Regions from separate parts of the Mycolicibacterium sp. HS_4_1 genome, predicted to be linked through region 1. Evidence: predicted binding sites of a transcription regulator. Region 1 holds the regulator's gene; the other holds the start of a gene.

Region 1 (5,769 bases):
TGCCGGAGGAGTACGGCGGCGGCGGTAACCCGGACTTCCGCTACAACGTCATCGTCAGCGAGGAGACCGCGGCCGGACGGCACAGTGGTCTGGGCTTCACGCTGCAGAACGATGTCATCGCGCCGTATCTGCTCGAACTCACCAACGAGGAGCAGAAGCGCCGCTGGCTACCCGGGTTCTGCAGTGGCGAACTGATCGGTGCCATCGCCATGACCGAGCCCGGCACCGGTAGTGACCTGCAGGGCATCAAGACCCGCGCGGTAAAGGACGGCGACCACTACGTCCTCAATGGCTCGAAGACGTTCATCACCAACGGTATTCACGCGGACCTCGTGATCGTCGTCGCGCAGACCGATCCGGACAAGGGCGCGCAGGGCTTCAGCCTGCTGGTGGTCGAGCGCGGCATGGAGGGTTTCGAACGCGGCCGTCATCTCGACAAGATCGGTCTCGACGCGCAGGACACCGCGGAATTGTCGTTCACCGATGTCAGAGTCCCGGCCGAGAACCTGCTCGGGGTCGAGGGCATGGGATTCGTCTATCTGATGCAGAACCTGCCCCAAGAGCGCATTTCCATCGCCGTGATGGCCGCCGCAGCTATGGAGGCCGTTCTGGAATCGACATTGCAATACGCGAAGGAGCGTAAAGCGTTCGGCAAGCCGATCGGCAGCTTCCAGAACAGTCGATTCGTGTTGGCCGAACTGGCGACAGAGGCCACCGCGGTGCGAATCATGGTCGACGAGTTCATTCGTCTGCATCTCGATCGAAAGCTGACAATCGACCAGGCCGCGATGGCCAAATGGTATTCGACAGAGGCGCAGGTTCGCCTGGTCGACCGGTGCCTGCAGCTGCACGGCGGCTACGGCTATATGCGCGAATATCCCATTGCGCGGGCATTCCTGGACTCGCGGATCCAGACCATCTACGGCGGCACCACCGAGATCATGAAGGAGATCATCGGCCGCGGATTGGGCGTTTAACTAATTGCCCACGCGAATTTATTCGCATATCCAACCGCGACACACTGGAGCGTTACTGCCGGATATCCCGCACGATGGGCATGAACTGAAGCAAAGTTGACAGAATCCTCTCAATCAAGAGAGTTTGTCTGACGGAATTTGTATCCGGAGTTTTGCCAACCGCGGGAGGAATTCGATGACCGGGCTGCGAACCCGTGGCGGACGGGCTGGTATCGGTGCCCTTTCGGTCGCGGTGGCATTGCTCATGGCTCCGACGGCGATCGCGACACCGGAAAGTGACGCCGCCGACGCGGCGATCTCGCATACCTGGGACGCCGCCGGCGGTGACACGGGTGAGTTGGGTGCGAAAGACGGTGACGTCTACCAGGTCGGCGCGGGCTATGCGCAGAACTTCGCGAGCGGAAAGATCTATTTCACCGAGAACACCGGCGCACACCTGATCTACGGCCCGATTCTCGACAAATATCAGGGTCTCGGCGGTGCCGCCGACAGCGACCTCGGCTTCCCGACCATCGACGAAGGCGCCGGGAAGGCGGCCGAGAGCCGGAACAGCACGTTCAGCGCGGCCGACAAGCCGGTCATCTTCTGGACGCCGGACAACGGCGCGTGGGTCGTGCGCGGTGCCATCAACGCTGCCTGGGACAAGCTCGGGGGGTCGGCGGGCACTCTCGGCGTACCGACCGCCGACGAGTCCTGGAAGGGCGACGTCGTCTCTCAGCCCTTCACCGGCGGTGAGGTGAGCTGGAACTCCAAGACCAAGGCGTTCAGCACGACACCCGCTGACCTGGCAGGCCAGCTGACCGGGCTCGACGTGCCGGGCGACGCGACGACGGCTATCGCCGCGGCCCGCCGGGCAGCCGGTGGGCCGCAGGGGCCCCTCGGCGACGCGCAGGGTGCCCAGTACAAGGTCGGCGACGGCGTGGCGCAGAACTTTGCCGGCGGCACCATCTTCTACTCGGCCGCCACCGGTGCCCATGCCGTCACGGGCGACGTGCTGGCCAAGTACCGCGCGGCCGGTGGGCCGCAAGGTGACCTCGGATTCCCGGCGAGCAACGAGACCGACGGCGGCATCTCGCCGACCAGCCGGGTCGCCACCTTCGCCGCGGCCGACAATCCGACCATCTTTTGGACCCCCGACCACGGCGCATTCGTCGTCCGTGGCGCGATGAACGCCGCGTGGGCCAAGCTCGGCGGCGCCACCGGCAAGCTCGGCGCGCCGACCGGGGACCAGACGGTCAATGGCGACGTCATCAGCCAGAAGTTCACGGGTGGGTCGATCTCGTGGAACAAGTCGAGCCACGAGTTCAGTACCGAGCCGGCGGACCTGGCGTCGCAGTTGAGCGGTCTGCAGGTCCCCAGTGTCGACCTCCCGGGCGGAGTGAACGCGCAGCCCGAGGAGTCCGGCAAGTGGTACCAGTTCCACTGGTGGTGGCTGCTGGCGATCATCCCGCTGTTGCTGGTGGTGTCGGGCATCGTGATCGCGGCGCTGCTGCGGCGCCGGCGGCGGGCCGGCCAGGATGTTTTCGACGAGCACGATACGTACGACTACGACGACCACGACGACCACGATTTCGGTGACGGGGAGTACGGCGACCCGCAGTATGCGGACGACGGCGGCGACACCGAGTACGCCGCCGACTTCGCGCCCGAGACCGAGCATTTCGACGCTCCGCGCGGCGGGCCCGAATTCCAGAGCAACCCGGACGTCATCGACACCGCGCCGACGGTGTACCCCGATTTCACGGCCGAGCAACCTGCAGACGAGGGTGAGTCGACGGCACAGGCCGAAGCCGAGGCCCAGCCCGTGGACGCTGCCGAGCCGGCCGAGCCCGCTGAGTCCGAGCCGGACGCTCACGAGCCCGCCGACGAACCGACGGCATCGGTGCAACTTCCCGAGGCCCTGCGCCGCGGGAGCGCGGCGGCGGGCCTGACCGCGGCTGGGCTGGCAGGGTTCGCGGGCCTGCGGCCTCGAGACTCCGGCGACCGTGTGTGGGTCGCGCCGGCCGCCGCGGACGCCGGGGCCCCGAACGCTGACGTGCACGCGCCCGAGGAGCAGGTCGTCGATGCTGCGCCGGCCCAGGTCCCGGCGAGCGAACCACCGAGCGAACCGACGGCCGAGCCGCGCGCGGACGCCACGCCGGCAGAGGACACTGTGACGGCAGAGGACACTGTGACGGCCGGTCCGGCCAGTGGCAGGCACCATGCCTTGGGCGCGGAGGAGCCCGAGACCGCGCAGATGTCGTTCCGCGTGGCGACCGGCGCGGAGCCGCCTGCCGGCTACGTCATCAAGGCCAACACGAAGTCGGGTCTGTACTGGGTGCCGGGTGCGCTCGGATACGACGACGCTGACGTCGAAATCTGGTTTGCCAGTGAGGAATTCGCGGTCACCAACGGATTCGTCCGAGGCTGACCCCGCCGACGGCTGAGCCCCGCTGCGAGCGACTGCAGCGGGGCTCGACTATTGGTCTGGCAGGCGTCAGATCTTGCGGATGACGGTCACGACCTTGCCGAGGATGACCGCGTCGTTGCCCGGGATCGGGTCGAACGCCGGGTTGTGCGGCATGAGCCACACCTGGCCCTTGGTGCGCTTGAAGGTCTTCACCGTGGCTTCACCGTCGATCATCGCCGCGACGATGTCCCCGTTGTCGGCCACATTCTGCTGGCGCACGACGACCCAGTCGCCGTCGCAGATCGCCGCGTCGATCATGGATTCGCCGACCACCTTCAGCAGGAACAACGAGCCCTCGCCCACGAGCTCGCGGGGGAGCGGGAAGACGTCTTCGACGGCTTGCTCGGCGAGGATCGGACCGCCCGCGGCGATCCGGCCGAGCACCGGGACGAAAGTCGGCTCGGGCAGGGTGTCCGAACCCGCCACGTCGGTGGTGATGGCGGCGCCGGTCGAGTCGTCCGCGCCCCGGACGTCCACGGCTCGTGGGCGGTTCGGATCGCGGCGCAGATAGCCCTTCTTCTCCAGCGTGCGCAGCTGGTGGGCCACCGATGAGGTGGAGGTCAGGCCGACGGCATCGCCGATCTCGCGGATGCTGGGTGGGTAGCCGCGCGTCGTCACCGAGGTGCGGATGACGTCGAGGATGGTCCGCTGACGTTCTGTGAGGCTGCTGGCCCGGCCACCCGACTGGGTTTCGGGGGTGCGATCGGTGCGGTCCGGGGTATCGGTGCTGTCGCTCATGTGAACGAATCTAGCCCAGTGCACACGATTGATCAAACATGTGTTCGAGATCGGGCGGATCGGCGTGTCGCGGCCGCCTCCCGCTGGTGACGTGGCGAAAGCGGGGGGCGAATCGGCGGAACGGAACTTGTCGGTGGGTCGTCGTATCGTTCGCAACAGTTCGATCACATGTTCTACCGTTCGAACATTTGGGCGATATAGTCGAACACAAGAGCGATCGAACCTATGTACGAACTCAGGAGAGGAACCGACATGACCGTCATCACCCGCGAGTACCCCACCGACGTCGTCGTCCGCACCGTGCCTCGGCGTGCAGACGTGAATCGTCACCGCCAGGCCCGGCTGCGGCCGGCCGGTTCCCGTCCCTCGGGTGCGGCGTTCCAGCATCGGGGCACGGGCGTGCTGAGCTCCCGTGCCTCGCACCGGCGCAACCCGGTCACGCCCTTGACCACGGTGCTGCTGGCTCTCGTCGCCGCGGGCATCACGGTGTGGCTGGGCCTGGTCGCGCAGTTCGGAGAGTCTGTTCAGCCGACCGCGTCGACCGCATCCGTACCCGCGCAGCTGGCGGTGGTCCGGGTGCAGACCGGGGAGTCGATTCAGCAGGTCGCCCGGCGCGTGGCGCCCGACGCACCCGTCAGCGCCGTCGTCGACCGCATCAAGGAGCTCAACAAGCTGCCATCGGTGGCCCTGGACGCCGGGCAGACGCTGATCGCTCCGGTCGGCTGAGGACAGCCCGTGCGCACCTTGATCGGCACGGCGCCCGGCCGGGTCCGAGCGGCACGGGTAGGCTCGAGACCGTTCGAAACGGTCGATTGTCGGTGCGGCGAAGGAGCGGTGATGCACTGTCCGTTCTGCCGGCATCCGAACTCGCGCGTGGTCGATTCGCGCGAAGCTGACGAAGGCCAGGCGATTCGTCGTCGCCGGTCATGCCCGGAATGTGGCCGCCGGTTCACCACGGTGGAGACCGCTGTGGTCGCGGTGGTCAAACGAAGCGGCGTCACCGAACCGTTCAGTCGGGACAAGGTGATCAAGGGCGTACGGCGCGCGTGCCAGGGTCGGCAGGTCGACGACGACGCCCTGAACCAGTTGGCCCAGAAGGTCGAAGATGCGGTGCGGGCCACCGGTTCTCCCGAAGTGCCGAGCCATGAGGTCGGATTGGCGATCCTCGGTCCTCTGCGTGATCTCGATGAGGTCGCCTATCTGCGATTCGCCTCGGTGTATCGCTCGTTCTCGTCCGCCGAGGACTTCGAACGCGAAATCGAGGCGTTGCGAGCACACCGCGGCGTGACGTCGCCCGGCTGACCGCCGTTAGGTCGCGCTGCGTTCGTCGGTCTCCATCGCGTCGAGAACCGCGAACTTCGTATCGTGCGGGGCGTCGATCGACTTCGCGGTGACGCCGGTCTGCAGGAGTCCGCGCAGGGCATCACGGTCGTATACCGACGGCGCGGTCGTGTCGATGAATTCCTCGATGAGCTTCACGAATCGATCGGGGTCGTCATGAAATGGGAAATGTCCCGAGTTGTCGAAGAACTCGAGCCGGGAACCCGGCATCGCGGCATGTGCCAGTTCTCCATGGGCGGCCGGGATCACGGCATCCTGGGTGCC
Region 2 (5,769 bases), 690 kb from region 1:
GGTTGTCGACCTGGTTCTGGCCGAGGCCGCTGGCCGAGGTCGAGCCGACGAGACCATCGTCCTCGTGACTGACCGGTCCACCGCATCGCTGCGCTGGGCCCGCAACACCATGACCACCAACGGTGAGTCGGTGAGTCGCGAAACCACCGTCATTTCGATTGTCCGCCAAGGGGATAAGGCCCGGGTCGGCGCGATGAAATCCAGTGAGGTCGATCCGGACGCCATCGCCGGCCTGGTCGCGGCGTCGCAGGACGCCGCGCAAGCCGCGCCCGAGGCTCGCGACAGCGCACCGGCACTGACCGGTCAGGAAGTGCCCGAGGACTGGGAGACTCCGTCACCGCTGACCGGGGCCGGGGTGTTCGGTAACATCGCCGCACGTCTCGTCGACGGTTTCCACCGCAGTGACGCGCTGTACGGCTTCGCCCGGCACGAACTCGACACCACCTATCTGGCCACCTCCGGCGGCATCCGGCGACGGTTCACCCAACCAACCGGCTCGGTGGAGATCAACGCCAAACGCGGCGACGCGAGTGCCTGGGCCGGGGTCAGCACCGCTGATTTCGCCGACGTGCCAATCGATTCCATGCTCGACGACCTGTGCCTGCGATTGGGCTGGGCGTCGCGGACGGTGGAATTGCCCGCAGGCCGGTATGAGACGCTGATGCCACCGTCCACCGTCGCCGACATGATGATCTACCTCGGCTGGAGCATGGACGGCCGCGGCGCCCAGGAAGGGCGGACCGCGCTGTCGGCGCCGGGTGGTACTCGGGTGGGGGAGAAGCTGACCGATCTGGGGCTGACGCTGTACTCGGATCCCTTTGCGCCAGGGCTGGATTGCCTGCCGTTCGTCGCGACATCGAGTTCGTCGGAGCGGGTGTCGGTGTTCGACAACGGCCTCGACATCGGCCGCGTCGACTGGATTCGTGATGGCGTGGTGAATGCGCTGGCCTATCCGCGTGCCGCCGCAGCGGAATTCGGCGCGCCCGTGGCCGTGCCTGCCGACAACCTACTGATGACCGGTGGCGCTGTGAGCCTGGCCGACATGATCGCCGGAACCGAACGCGGCCTGCTGCTGAGCACGCTCTGGTACATGCGCGAGGTCGATCCGACGGTGCTGCTGCTGACCGGCCTGACCCGCGACGGCGTCTACCTCATCGAAGATGGCGAGGTGACGGCGGCGGTCAACAACTTCCGGTTCAACGAGAGTCCGCTGGACCTGCTGCGCCGGGCGACCGAAGCCGGCGTCAGCGAAACCACGCTGCCTCGCGAGTGGGGCGATTGGGCCACGCGGGCACAAATGCCGTCGCTCCGGATTCCGGACTTCCACATGTCGTCGGTCAGTCAGGCGCAATAACTTTCAGAACCGCGGCGACGTCGTCCTCCGTGGTTGCCCAGGAGCACACGAACCGAACGATCGGTCGTAGCGGGTCGGGAGCGTGAACGGCGAAATATTGGCGGACCCGCGCGGTGGTGGTGGCGTCGAGGACGACGAATACTTCGTTCGCCTCGGTCGGTGCGGCCAGTCGCAGGCCCGCTGCCGTCATCCCGGCGCTGAGGGTCGCGGCCATGCGGTTGGCGTGGGCTGCGGTCTGCAACCACAAGCCGTCGCACAGCATTGCTTCGAACTGCGCCGAGACGAAGCGGTGTTTGCTCGCCAGGTGGCCGATTTGCTTCTGCACGAAGCGAATTCCGGGGAAGTGTGCAGGCCGGCGGACCAGTACGGCGTCCCCGAACAGCAAGCCGTTCTTGGTGCCACCGACGGTGACGATGTCGGCGTCGCCGATGGCATCGTGCGGATCGACATCAAGGGCGGCAACGGCGTTGGCGATCCGGGAGCCGTCGACGTGCACCAACAAATCGTGCTGGTGGGCGTAGTCGATGAAATCCGTCAGCGCGCCGGGTGACCAGACGCGGCCATTCTCGGTGGATTGGGTGATGGTCACGATGCGCGGCTGGGAATGGTGGACCTCGCCGCGGCGGGCGAGGTGCCGGTCAAGAGCCTGTGGCGCGATCAGGCCGTCATCGCTGGGCAGGGGCGTGAGCTGCGCGCCGGACAGGCGTACCGGCCCGCCGGCTTCGTCGAGCAACGCATGCGCGACATCGCTGCACAGAATCTCCTGCCACGGCTGCACGGCGGAGGCCAGCGCGATGATGTTGGCCGCCGTGCCGGTCAGCGCGAACAGCACGTCGGCGTCGGGAGCCTCGAAGGCGTCTCTGAGGGCCTGCGCTGCGCGTTCGGTGCTGGGGTCGGTGCCGTAGGAGCTCACCGGGCCCTGGTTGGCGCCGACGATGGCCTCTATCACCCGTGGGTGAGCACCAGCAGCGTTGTCGGAGGCGAATGCGGCCGAGACGGTCGAACCCATGCGTCGATGGTCTCATCGCGGCAATAATCCGGAGTGTGGAGGAGCTACTGACGTCCCTGATTGCATTGTCGCCGCCTACTGATCGACGGCTCAACGCGGCGATGCGGCAGACCTGTGCCGAGACGTTGGGCCTTGCGCCGTTGCCCTATGAAGAGGTGTTCGGGCCCGTGTCCGACGCCGAGCCCCTGGTGGCTGAGTTCGCCGAGCAATTCGCCACCGACGTGTCGGCGGTGACCTCGTCCCAGCGCGGGCAGCTCACATCGGTGCTGGGCGCCAACAGCTTTCGCGTCGTGACGCTGATGTTCGTCGCCGACTTCGTGCCGCGGGTGCGGGCCGGGTTCGCGGCGCTGGGCCTGCCGCCGGTGGTGGATCCCGACGGCTGGGATCATCAGACCGATCCGGTGGACCTGCTGCTCAACCAGTTCGCCAGTTCCGTCGGGGCGCGCCGCGAGCTGGACCCGGTGACGACCGAGGTGGTGCGACTGCGCGGCGCCGCTGCGCACAACTGCCGGCTGTGCAAGTCGCTGCGCGAGGGCATGGCGCTGGATGCGGGCGGCAACGAGTCGATGTACTCCGAGATCGAGCTGTACGAGTCGTCGTCGCTGCTGGACGAGCGGCAGAAGGCGGCGCTGCGTTACGTCGACGCCCTGGTCTGGACCCCGGCGCGGATTCCTGTCGAGGTCGCCGCGGGTGTGCGCGCGCACTTCTCCGACGCCGAGGCCACGGAGATCACGCTGGACGTCATGCGCAACGCCATCAACAAGATCGCCGTCGCACTGGGCGGTGACGCACCGCGGGTCGCCGAGGGTACCGAGCGCTATCTGCTCGGGGCGGACGGGCAGCCGGTGTTCTCGTAGCGGTTCTCCGGCGCCTCTGAAAAAACTTTGGTCACTTTGTTTTCGCTGGTCACGTAAGGTAACTGGCGTCACAGGCTCGACGGTTTCTTGTCGGTAGTTCGAACTAATGTTCGAAGTATGGGATTGACTGATCCGGCCTCCGTCGAGCAGGCATACGCCGCTTACGAAGCCGCCGCGGCCGCGATCGCGGCCCTGGACTACGCCGGTCTGCCCATCGAAGTCTTGTTGGAGTTGCAGTCCCGTCGCGAAACCCTGAAGTGTGCCGCCGAGGCGGTCGACCACCAGATCCTGGCCGCCGCCCAGACCCAGGCCACGGCCAAAGACATCGGGGCGAAAGACTGGCCCGAGGTGCTGCATATCCGGCATCGCATCAGCTGGGAGGAGGCCCGCCGCCGGGTCCGCGACTGCGACCATCTCGGGCCGCGGTCGGCGATCACCGGCGAACCCCTGGGCCCGGTGTGGGAACTGGTCGCCGCCGCCCAAGCCGACGGTGTCATCAATATCGAGCATATCGCGGTGATCACCGGATTCTTTGCGAAGGTGCCGTTGTGGGTGGACCCGGTCACGTTGGTGCAGTGTGAACGCGACCTGGTGGCCGCAGCGCGGTACAAGACGCCGGAGGAGCTGCGCAAAGCGGCCGCTGATCTGCTGTACCGGCTCGATCAGGACGGGCCCGAACCTGACGATGACGAACCGGACCCGCAACGGTCGTTCGTGATGGGTAAGCAGCAGGCCGATGGGCGCTCGGAAGTCAAGGCCAGCCTCGATCCGGAGGCTCGGGCCTATTGGGAGGCGTTGTTCGAAAAGTTGGCCGCGCCGGGGATGTGCAATCCCGACGATCCCGAGCCGTGCATCTCGGGCACACCGACCCAAGCCCAGATCGCGGGCGACACCCGCACCGTGGCTCAGCGTCAGTACGACGCGTTCAAAGCGGTGGGCCGGATGATGCTGGCCTCCGGGCAGTTGGGCGAGCACAGCGGGCTCCCGGTGTCGGTGGTGGCGACCACGACGGTGCAGGAACTCGAACGCGGCGCCGGGGTCGCGGTCACCCACACGGGATCGAAACTGCCGGTGCGGGATTTGATCCGGATGGCCGGGCAAGGTGCCTACCACTACCTGGCGGTGTTCGATCAACACACCACCATCCCCCTCTATTTAGGTCGGGCCCGGCGCACCGCCACCACCGGGCAGCGGATCATGTTGTTCGCCCGCGACCGCGGCTGCACCAAACCCAATTGCACCGCCCCGGCCTCGCGCTGCCAGGCCCACCACGTTGACACCGATTGGGGCGACGACGGCCCCACCGATATCACCAACCTCGCCCTGGCCTGCGGCTGCGACAACCGAGCCGCCCACGCTGGCGGCTGGAGCACCACCATGAAAAACGGCCGCGCCCACTGGACCCCGCCACCACTACTCGACATCGGCCAACCCCGCACCAACCAATACCACCACCCCACCCTCTACCCGCCCGAGAGCGAGGATGGCGAGGGCGAGGACGGCGATGGTGAAAGTGACAGTCCGGCAAGCTAACCCGGCATTCCGCCACGGCGCCTCACGCCGCGACGGCAGTAGTGCATGCACCACGGCGACTTACCCGTTGATGATGCGGCCCGTGGAGACGTGGCGTTCGACGTCTGCGACGGCGCAGCGTCCGCGGGACTGTCAGATAAACGGTGGATCTGATCCTGGCATTTGGTTAGTTGCCAGTCGGAGTGATCCGGCCGTTAAAGGTGATCGCGAACGCGTTCAGTGCGGGCTTCCACCTCATCGCCCATCGTGCCTTACCGCGGCCGGTGGGGTCTAGGGATCGGGTCACCAGGTAGAGGCACTTGAGCGCGGCCTGTTCGGTCGGGAAGTGCCCGCGGGCCCGAATCGCCCGCCGGTAGCGGGCATTGAGGGATTCGACCGCATTCGTCGAGCAGATGACGCGACGAATCTCGACGTCGTAGTCCAGGAACGGCACAAACTCACTCCAGGCGTTCTCCCACAGCGCCGTGATTGCCGGATACTGCGCACCCCACTTGGCGGTGAACTCGACGAACCGTTCCTTGGCCGCAGCCTCGGTTGCCGCGGTGTAGACCGGCCGGATGTCCTTGGCGATCTGATCCCAGTACTTACGCGACGCGTAACGAAAGGTGTTGCGCAGCAGATGAATCACGCACGTCTGCACCACCGCGCGGGACCACACCGTGTTGATCGCCTCCGGCAGCCCTTTGAGGCCGTCACAGACCACCATGCACACATCGGCGGTGCCGCGGTTCTTGATCTCTGTGAGTACCGCCAACCAGAATTTTGCACCCTCACCGCCATCGCCGGCCCACAGGCCCAGGATGTCGCGCTCACCGGTGCAGGTGACCCCGATCGCGACGTAGATGGGCCGGTTGGTGACCTGACCATCGCGGACCTTGACGAAGATCGCATCGATGAACACCACCGGATACACCGACTCCAGCGGCCGGTTGCACCACTCGGTCATCTCGCCGACCACCTTGTCGGTGATCCGCGAGATGGTGTCCTTGGATACCGTGGCTCCGTAGACGTCGGCG

Evidence for each region. Region 1 encodes LexA, which represses DNA repair genes until DNA is damaged. Its sites were predicted from a motif close to CGAACANNTGTTCG; they were not measured.
Region 2: a site for LexA is predicted at 3,320-3,333, ahead of ACX12F_RS08600 (HNH endonuclease signature motif containing protein). Genes of this name have one in related genera too.

What each region holds. Positions count from the first base shown of each region.
Region 1 is NZ_CM137261.1:2,502,923-2,508,691, forward strand. It holds gene ACX12F_RS11925 (acyl-CoA dehydrogenase family protein) at 1-977, shown strand, start outside; gene ACX12F_RS11930 (LGFP repeat-containing protein) at 1,153-3,387, shown strand; gene lexA (transcriptional repressor LexA) at 3,454-4,164, opposite strand; gene ACX12F_RS11940 (LysM peptidoglycan-binding domain-containing protein) at 4,417-4,890, shown strand; gene nrdR (transcriptional regulator NrdR) at 5,002-5,466, shown strand; gene ACX12F_RS11950 (alpha/beta fold hydrolase) at 5,473-5,769, opposite strand, start outside.
Region 2 is NZ_CM137261.1:1,810,845-1,816,613, forward strand. It holds gene ACX12F_RS08585 (metallopeptidase TldD-related protein) at 1-1,354, shown strand, start outside; gene ACX12F_RS08590 (threonine aldolase family protein) at 1,338-2,363, opposite strand; gene ACX12F_RS08595 (carboxymuconolactone decarboxylase family protein) at 2,378-3,220, shown strand; gene ACX12F_RS08600 (HNH endonuclease signature motif containing protein) at 3,338-4,753, shown strand; gene ACX12F_RS08605 (IS256 family transposase) at 4,920-5,769, opposite strand, start outside.